Regions from separate parts of the Pseudomonas sp. Q1-7 genome, predicted to be linked through region 2. Evidence: riboswitches for the same ligand, from Rfam matches in the RefSeq annotation. Region 2 holds a riboswitch; the other holds the start of a gene.
What was found. Region 2 has a riboswitch for cobalamin ahead of cobW (cobalamin biosynthesis protein CobW). Riboswitches for the same ligand answer to the same signal wherever they lie in the genome.
Positions count from the first base shown of each region.

Region 1: it holds a riboswitch for cobalamin, as region 2 does, so the genes downstream of both, btuB (TonB-dependent vitamin B12 receptor) here and cobW (cobalamin biosynthesis protein CobW) in region 2, are expected to answer to the same signal.

Region 1 is NZ_CP116304.1:2,151,663-2,155,539, forward strand. Features, by position in the region: gene PJW05_RS10000 (C40 family peptidase) at 61-585, shown strand; gene PJW05_RS10005 (O-methyltransferase) at 593-1,243, shown strand; cobalamin riboswitch at 1,545-1,758, shown strand; gene btuB (TonB-dependent vitamin B12 receptor) at 1,826-3,697, shown strand; gene cobO (cob(I)yrinic acid a,c-diamide adenosyltransferase) at 3,711-3,877, shown strand, end outside.
Region 2 is NZ_CP116304.1:903,507-907,383, forward strand. Features, by position in the region: gene cobN (cobaltochelatase subunit CobN) at 1-81, opposite strand, end outside; gene cobW (cobalamin biosynthesis protein CobW) at 198-1,250, opposite strand; cobalamin riboswitch at 1,343-1,538, opposite strand; cobalamin riboswitch at 1,597-1,812, shown strand; gene PJW05_RS04110 (CbtB domain-containing protein) at 1,916-2,101, shown strand; gene PJW05_RS04115 (CbtA family protein) at 2,112-2,825, shown strand; gene PJW05_RS04120 (cobalamin biosynthesis protein) at 2,822-3,232, shown strand; gene cobM (precorrin-4 C(11)-methyltransferase) at 3,229-3,877, shown strand, end outside.

The sequences.
Region 1 (3,877 bases), 1.2 Mb from region 2:
GCAATATCACTGTGCGATCAGCACATTAGCGAGGATTCCTCAAGTCAGGACTGACTTGCCATGCTTGCACCGGACCGCTTCGCCATCCTTGCCCTGGCCGCGCTGCTCACCGCTTGTGCGAGCAAGGCGCCGCCTTCCTCGCCCGTCGTCATATCCCCCGTCCCGCAGCAGTTCTCGCCGGCTGCCGAAGACGTCTTGTTTCGCGCCCTGGGCCTGGTGGGCACGCCCTATCGCTGGGGCGGCAACACCCCGGACAGCGGCTTCGATTGCAGCGGCCTGATCGGCTACGTCTACCGCGACGCCGCGGGCATCAGCCTGCCGCGCACCACCGGCGAGCTCCTCGCCATGCGCGCCCCCAGCATCGGCCTCGATGCTCTGCAGAGTGGCGACCTGGTGTTCTTCGCCACCAACGGCGGCGGCCAGGTCAGCCATGCCGGCATCTATGTGGGGGAGGGGCGCTTCGTCCATGCGCCGCGCACCGGCGGAACGGTGCGCCTCGACAGCCTGTCGGACGGCTACTGGCAGCGCAGCTATCTCAGCGCCAAGCGCGTAATCTTCGACCCACGCATGGCGCAGAACCCCTGAGGCCCCCATGACCAACCGCACGCTGAACCTCGACGACGCCCTCTACGGCTACCTCCTCCAGGTCTCGCTGCGGGACACGCCGCTGCTCGCCCGCCTGCGCGCGGAAACCGCCGCGCTGCCCATGGCTCGCTGGCAGATTGCCCCGGAGCAGGGCCAGTTCATGGCGCTGCTGGTGAAGCTGATCGGTGCCCGGCGCATCCTCGAAGTGGGCACCTTCACCGGCTACAGCGCCCTGTGCATGGCCGCCGAACTGCCCGCCGAGGGCCGCCTGATCTGCTGCGACCTGCCCGGCGACTACAACGCCATCGCCCGTCGCCATTGGCAGGAAGCCGGCCTCGCCGACCGCATCGAACTGCGCCTGGCACCGGCCCTGGAGACGTTGGCGCAGTTGGACAGCGGCAGTTTCGACCTGATCTTCATCGATGCCGACAAGGCCAATTACCCGGCCTACCTGGAAGAAGGGCTGCGCCTGGCGCGCCAGGGTGGCCTGATTCTTTTCGACAACGTGTTGTGGAGCGGCCGCGTGCTCGAGGCCGCACCGGACAGCGCCGACACCCGCGCCATCCAGGCCCTGAACAGCGCGCTGAAAAATGACGCACGCGTCGATCTCTCGATGCTCCCCGTGGGCGATGGCCTGACCCTCTGCCGAAAACGCTGAGCCGCATACCCGCGCCGCCGGTTGGCGCCAAGCGCAGCGCGGCCCAATGGCGCGATTACCGGCATGGGCTCGTTGGGTTTCGTGCCTCAACCCAACCTACGGCGGACCGCATGCGCTAACGGGTATGCCGCCACCGGGACCGCAGGTTGGCGCCAAGCGCAGCGCGGCCCAATGGCGCGATTACCGGCATGGGCTCGTTGGGTTTCGTGCCTCAACCCAACCTACGGCGCGCTGCAGACGCTGAGCGGCATCCTTGAACCGAGGGGGTGGCTCGAATTGACGCTGCCTCCCCGAGTCTCTAACCTTCGCCGCTGCCTCAGGTGCCCCATGGCTTCGGCCAATGGGGTGAAACAGGGAAGCCGGTCCATTCCTTCGAAGAATCCGGCGCTGCCCCCGCAACGGTAGGCGAGTAGACAGCCGCAATCGGCCACTGTGCCCCTGGCATGGGAAGGCGCGGCACGGGAGTTTCGGCTCCACTCGCAAGCCCGGAGACCGGCCTGGCGCAAACAGGGCATCGCGGAGCCTTCCGCATGCAGTATTCCTTGTAGATGTCGCGCGGGTGGCACGACGGAGACCCAGACCTTGATTCGCAAGCCTTTCTTCAGGCCGGCGGCGCTTGCGCTGCTCGGCGGAACCTTCATTTCCCCCTCCCTGGTCGCGGCGCCGCTGACCCTCGACGAGCAGGTGGTTACCGCGACCCGCAGCGAGCGGCCGGTGCGCGCCAGCCTCGCCGCTACCACGGTCATCGACCGTGAAGAAGTCGAGCGCAGCCAGGCGCGTTCGGTGCCCGAGCTGCTGCAGAAGGTGCCGGGCGTGACCCTCAGCAACAACGGCGGTCCGGGCAAGAACACCACGCTGTTCCTGCGTGGCAGCGAGTCCGACCACGTGCTGGTGCTGATCGACGGCATCAAGGTGGGTTCGGTGAGCGCCGGCCTCACCGCCTTCCAGGACCTGCCGGTGGAGTTGATCGAGCGCATCGAGGTGGTCCGTGGTCCGCGTTCCAGCCTCTACGGTTCCGAAGCCATTGGTGGGGTGATCCAGATCTTCACCCGCAAGGGCGGCCAGGAAGGGGCCAAGCCCTGGTTCTCCGCCGGCTACGGCACCCACGACAGCTACGAAGGCAGCGCCGGGGTTTCCGGGGGGGACGGCAAGGGTTGGTACAGCCTGGGGGTCAGCAGCCAGGACACCGACGGTATCAACTCCCGCCGTCAGGGCAGCGACTACTACGAGCCGGACGCCGACGGCTACCGCAACCTCTCCGGCAACCTGCGCGCCGGCTATCGTTTCGACAACGGCCTGGAGCTGGATGGCACGCTGATGCGCGCCAAGGCCCACAACGATTACGACGACATCGACTCGTCGGGCTTCTTCCACCCACAGGGCGGCCACAATGCCAACGCAGACAACCGCCAGGAATTGCTGGGCGGCCGCGTCCGCTACAGCCCGGCGGAACGCTGGGATGTGACCCTGCAGGCCGGCCGCAGCGAGGACAAGAGCACCAGCCACACCGATGGCGTGTTCGATGCGCGCTTCGACTCCACCCGCGACAGCGCCTCCTGGCTCAACGACCTGACCCTGGCCGAGGGGCATGTGCTGACCCTGGGCTACGACTGGCAGCGCGACCGGATCAGCAGCTCCACCGCCTTCGACAAGGACTCCCGCAAGAACCAGGGCGGGTTTGCCCAATACCTCGGCCAGGCCGGTCGCCAGGACTGGCAGCTGGCCCTGCGCCGCGACGACAACGAGCAGTTCGGCACTCATGACACCGGCAACGCCGCCTGGGGCTATGCCCTGACCGAAGCGCTGCGTTTCAGCCTGAGCTACGGCACCGCCTTCAAGGCGCCCAGCTTCAACGAGCTGTACTACCCCGGCTACGGCAATCCCGACCTGGATGCGGAAACCTCGGAGAGCTTCGAAGCCGCCCTCGCCGGTCAGCACGACTGGGGCCACTGGTCGATCAATGCCTACCGCACCCATGTGGATGACCTGATCGCCTACGACTCCACCCTCGGCCCGTTCGGCGGCCCGAACAACATCGGCAAGGCGCGCATCGATGGCCTCGAACTGGTGGTCGGCAGCCACTGGCTGGGCTGGGACTGGAGCGCCAACGCGACCTTTCTCGACCCGGAGAACCGCGAGTCCGGTGCCAACGATGGTAATGAACTGCCGCGTCGGGCCAAGGAAATCTTCAATCTGGACCTCGATCGGCGCATCGGCCGCTTCGGCGTCGGCGCCACTGTGCATGCCGAAGGCCGCAGCTATAACGACCTGGCCAACCGCGAACGCGTTGCCGGTTACGCCACGGTGGACCTGCGCGGCGAATACTGGCTGACCGAGGAGTGGCGCCTGCAGGCCAAGGTCAGCAACCTGCTGGACGCCGATTACGAAACCGCCCTGGACTATAACCAGCCGGGACAGGCGGTGTTTTTCACCGTCCGTTACCAGGCCCTGTGAGGAGGAACGTCCGATGAGCGAATCCGCCGAACGCGATGCCCGCCACAAGGCGCGCATGCAGCGCAAGAAGGCCGTGGTCGACGAAAAGATTGCCCAGGCCCAGAGCGAGTACGGCCTGCTGCTGGTGCACACCGGCAATGGCAAGGGCAAGAGCAGTTCCGCCTTCGGCATGGTTGCCCG
Region 2 (3,877 bases):
CAGCTCGGCAGGCGTCTGGGCCAGGTGGGCGATGCCGTCGTCGGGGACGAAGCCGCCGGGTTGGGTGCGCAGGAGGTGCATGCTCTTTTACCCCCTCTCCCTCTGGGAGAGGGTTGGGGGGAGGGAAGGTCCCCGCGCCCGGCTATTGCCCTCACCCCCGGCCCCTCTCCCGATGGGGGAGGGGCGTTGTGCGTGCCTCATGCCAGCGCAGTCCGCAGCTCATTGGCGATGGCGACCTGGTCCAGCTCCTGGCCGATCACCACCAGGCGGGTGCCACGGGGTTCGTCGGCCAGCCATTTGCGGTCGAAGTGCTTGTCGAAGCGCTTGCCGACGCCCTGCACCAGCAGGCGCATGGGTTTGCCGGGGATGGCGGCGAACCCCTTGATGCGCAGGATGGCGTGGCGTTCCACCAGTTGGCCGAGGGCGCTGAGCAGCGTGGTTTCGTCCACGTCCGGCAGGTCGACGTGGAAGGAATCGAACTCGTCGTGATCGTGGTCCTCGTGGCCTTCGTGGTCGTGGTGGGTGGGGCGGCTGTCGATGTGCAGCTCGGCCTCGGCATTCAGGCCCAGGAGGATATCGAGCGGCAGCTTGCCGGCGCTGGCCTCGACGATCTTCACCGCCGGCGGCAGCTCTTCCGCCACCTCGGCGCGCACCGCGGCCAGGGCGTCGGCGCTGAGCAGGTCGGCCTTGTTCAGCACCACCAGGTCGGCGCTGGCCAACTGGTCCTCGAACAGCTCGTGCAGCGGCGATTCGTGGTCCAGGTTCGGGTCCTGGCGGCGCTGCTCGTCCACCTGTTCGGGGTGGGCGGCGAAGGTGCCGGCGGCCACGGCCGGGCTGTCGACCACGGTGATCACCGCGTCGACGGTGCAGGCGTTGCGGATTTCCGGCCACTGGAAGGCTTGCACCAGTGGCTTGGGCAGGGCCAGGCCGGAGGTTTCGATGAGGATCTGGTCGAGGTCGCCACGGCGTGCCACCAGCTCGCGCATCACTGGGAAGAACTCTTCCTGCACGGTGCAGCAGAGGCAGCCGTTGGCCAGCTCGTAGACGCGGCCCACGGCCTCTTCCTCGCTGCAGCCGATGGCGCATTGCTTGAGGATTTCGCCGTCGATGCCCAGCTCGCCAAATTCGTTGACGATCACCGCGATGCGCCGGCCGGAGGCCGAGTCCAGCATGTGACGGAGCAGGGTGGTCTTACCGGCGCCGAGGAAGCCGGTGACGATGGTGACGGGGAGCTTGGCCAGGGTTTTCATGCGCGCCTCTGCGTGGTCGGTCGGCGGGCATGACGAACGCAGCGGGGCTCGCCCCGCGCAACGGATTCGCCACCGGATCACCCCGCCCGGTTGTGTGGAATGTCGTCGAGGCAGGTCTCCTGGCTCTCGCCCGGCCCGTTTCGGGGCCTTTCCTTCGCCTTCCCGCATGAAGCAGTGGCATTTCGAAGGCGTTCGCGGCGATCACAGTTGCGGGGGCAGCCGTGGCCTTGACCACGTTCCCTCTTAGCTCCGGGACGTGCCCGGAGAACCTCGAAAGGGCGAAGGCTACGCAGGGCGCCAACGGCGGTCAATCGCGCCAGTTGACGCTTGGTCGGTCTCGTGTTGTCCTAGCGCGGATTTTTCAGGTGCCTTGCGTCGCCGTACGCGAGGTGAAACGGGAAGTCGGTGCATCCAATTTCGGATAAGTCCGACGCTGCCCCCGCAACGGTAAGCGAACGTAGGGATTAGTAGGCCACTGTGCTTTCGGGCATGGGAAGGCAAGCCCATCCTGCCATCGGCAGGCGTCGCAAGCCCGGAGACCGGCCTGATCACGTTTTGGCAACCCGCGGTGGGCGGGCGCAAGCCGGAAATCGGGGTGCCTGTGCGCCCGCTTCCCTCATGCGCGTTCCCCTGCCGCCATCACTCGCAACGCAGAGGGAACCTCCATGTCCAGCCGCACCCTGTCCCATTCCGCCGCTTCGTCATCGACCCTGGCCCAGCGTCTCGTCCTGGCCATCGGTGCCGGCCTGATCGGCCTGTCCCTGGTGTATTTCGCCGGCTTCTCGCATATCGAGGCTGTGCACAACGCCGCCCACGACACCCGCCACAGCGCCGCCTTCCCCTGCCACTGAGTAAGCTCCGATGATCAAGCGCATTGCCCAGACCGCCGGGTTCGCCGGCCTGATCGCCGCCCTGGTGCTGACCCTGTTGCAGAGTCTGTGGGTCACGCCGCTGATCCTCCAGGCGGAGACTTACGAGACCGCCGAGCCGGCGCCTGTGGAACAGCCCCACGAGCATGAACACGGCGGCGCCGCCGTGGCCCACATCCACGATCACAGCGACGAAGCCTGGGCCCCGGAAGACGGTTGGCAGCGCACCCTCGCCACCGGGGGCAGCAACCTGGTGGTGGCGGTGGGCTTCGCCCTGATCCTCGCCGGGTTGTTCAGCCTGCGCGGCCCGACCCGCGCCTGGCAGGGCCTGCTCTGGGGGCTGGGCGGTTTTGCCACCTTCGCCCTGGCGCCGTCCCTCGGCCTGCCGCCGGAGCTGCCGGGCACCGCCGCCGCCGATCTGGCCCAGCGCCAGACCTGGTGGGTAGGCACCGCCTGCGCCACCGCTGTGGGCCTGGCGCTGATCGCCTTCGGCCGCCACTGGGCCCTGCGCGTGGCCGGCCTGCTGCTGCTGGTGATCCCGCATCTGCTGGGCGCGCCGCAACCGGACGTCCACACCAGCCTAGCGCCTGAAGCCCTGGAGCACGCGTTCATCGCGGCCTCGCTGATCACCAATGCCCTGTTCTGGGCGGTGCTGGGCTGGGCCGCCGCCTGGCTGCACCAGCGCCACGCGTCGCCCTCCGTTTGAAACTGGTCGCCGGGCTGGGTTGCCGACGCGGCTGCCCGGCGGACGAGTTGCAAGGCCTGCTGCGGCAGTGCCTGGCCGAGGCCGGCGCGTCCTTCGAGGCGCTGGTCGCGCTGGCCAGCGCCGAAGGCAAGGCGGCGGAGCCCGGGCTGAACGACCTGGCCAGGGAGCTGGGGCTCCCGCTGCATTGCCTGCCTGTGGATAAGCTGGTTGCCCAGGAACGGCGCCTTAGCCAGCCTTCCGAGCCGGTGCGCGCGGCCAGCGGCAGTGCGGGGGTGGCCGAAGCCGCCGCCCTGGCCCTGGCTGACACCCTGTTTGGCAGTCGCGCCGTCCTGCTCATCGACAAACGCCGCAGCGCCAGCGCCACCTGTGCCCTGGCCTGCCTCCAGCACGAGGTAGAACGGCCATGACCGTTTATTTCATCGGCGCCGGCCCCGGCGATCCGGAACTCATCACGGTGAAGGGCCAGCGGCTGATCCGCTCCTGCCCGGTGATCCTCTACGCCGGTTCGCTGGTGCCGGAAGCGGTGCTGGCCGGGCATTGCGCAGAGCGCGTGGTGAATACCGCCGAACTGCACCTGGAGGAAATCGTCGCCCTGCTGGCCGAGGCCCACGCCAGGGGGCAGGACGTGGCGCGGGTGCATTCCGGCGATCCGTCCCTCTACGGCGCCATCGGCGAGCAGATCCGCCACCTGCGTGCGCGGGGCATTCCCTACGACGTGGTGCCGGGGGTGACTGCCACCTCCGCCTGCGCCGCCCTGCTGGGCTGCGAGCTGACCCTGCCGGAGGTGTCCCAGACGCTGATCCTCACCCGCTACGCCAGCAAGACACGGATGCCGGAAGGCGAAGCGCTGGGCGACCTGGCGCGGCACCGTGCGACCCTGGCCATTCACTTGGGGGTAAGCCAGTTGGCGAAAATTGTCGAAGAACTGCTGCCGCATTACGGCGCCGAGTGCCCGATCGCGGTGATCCACCGCGCCAGCTGGCCGGACCAGGAGCAGGTCACCGGCACCCTGGGCGACATCCTGCCCAAGGTGGCGGCACGGGATTTCCGCC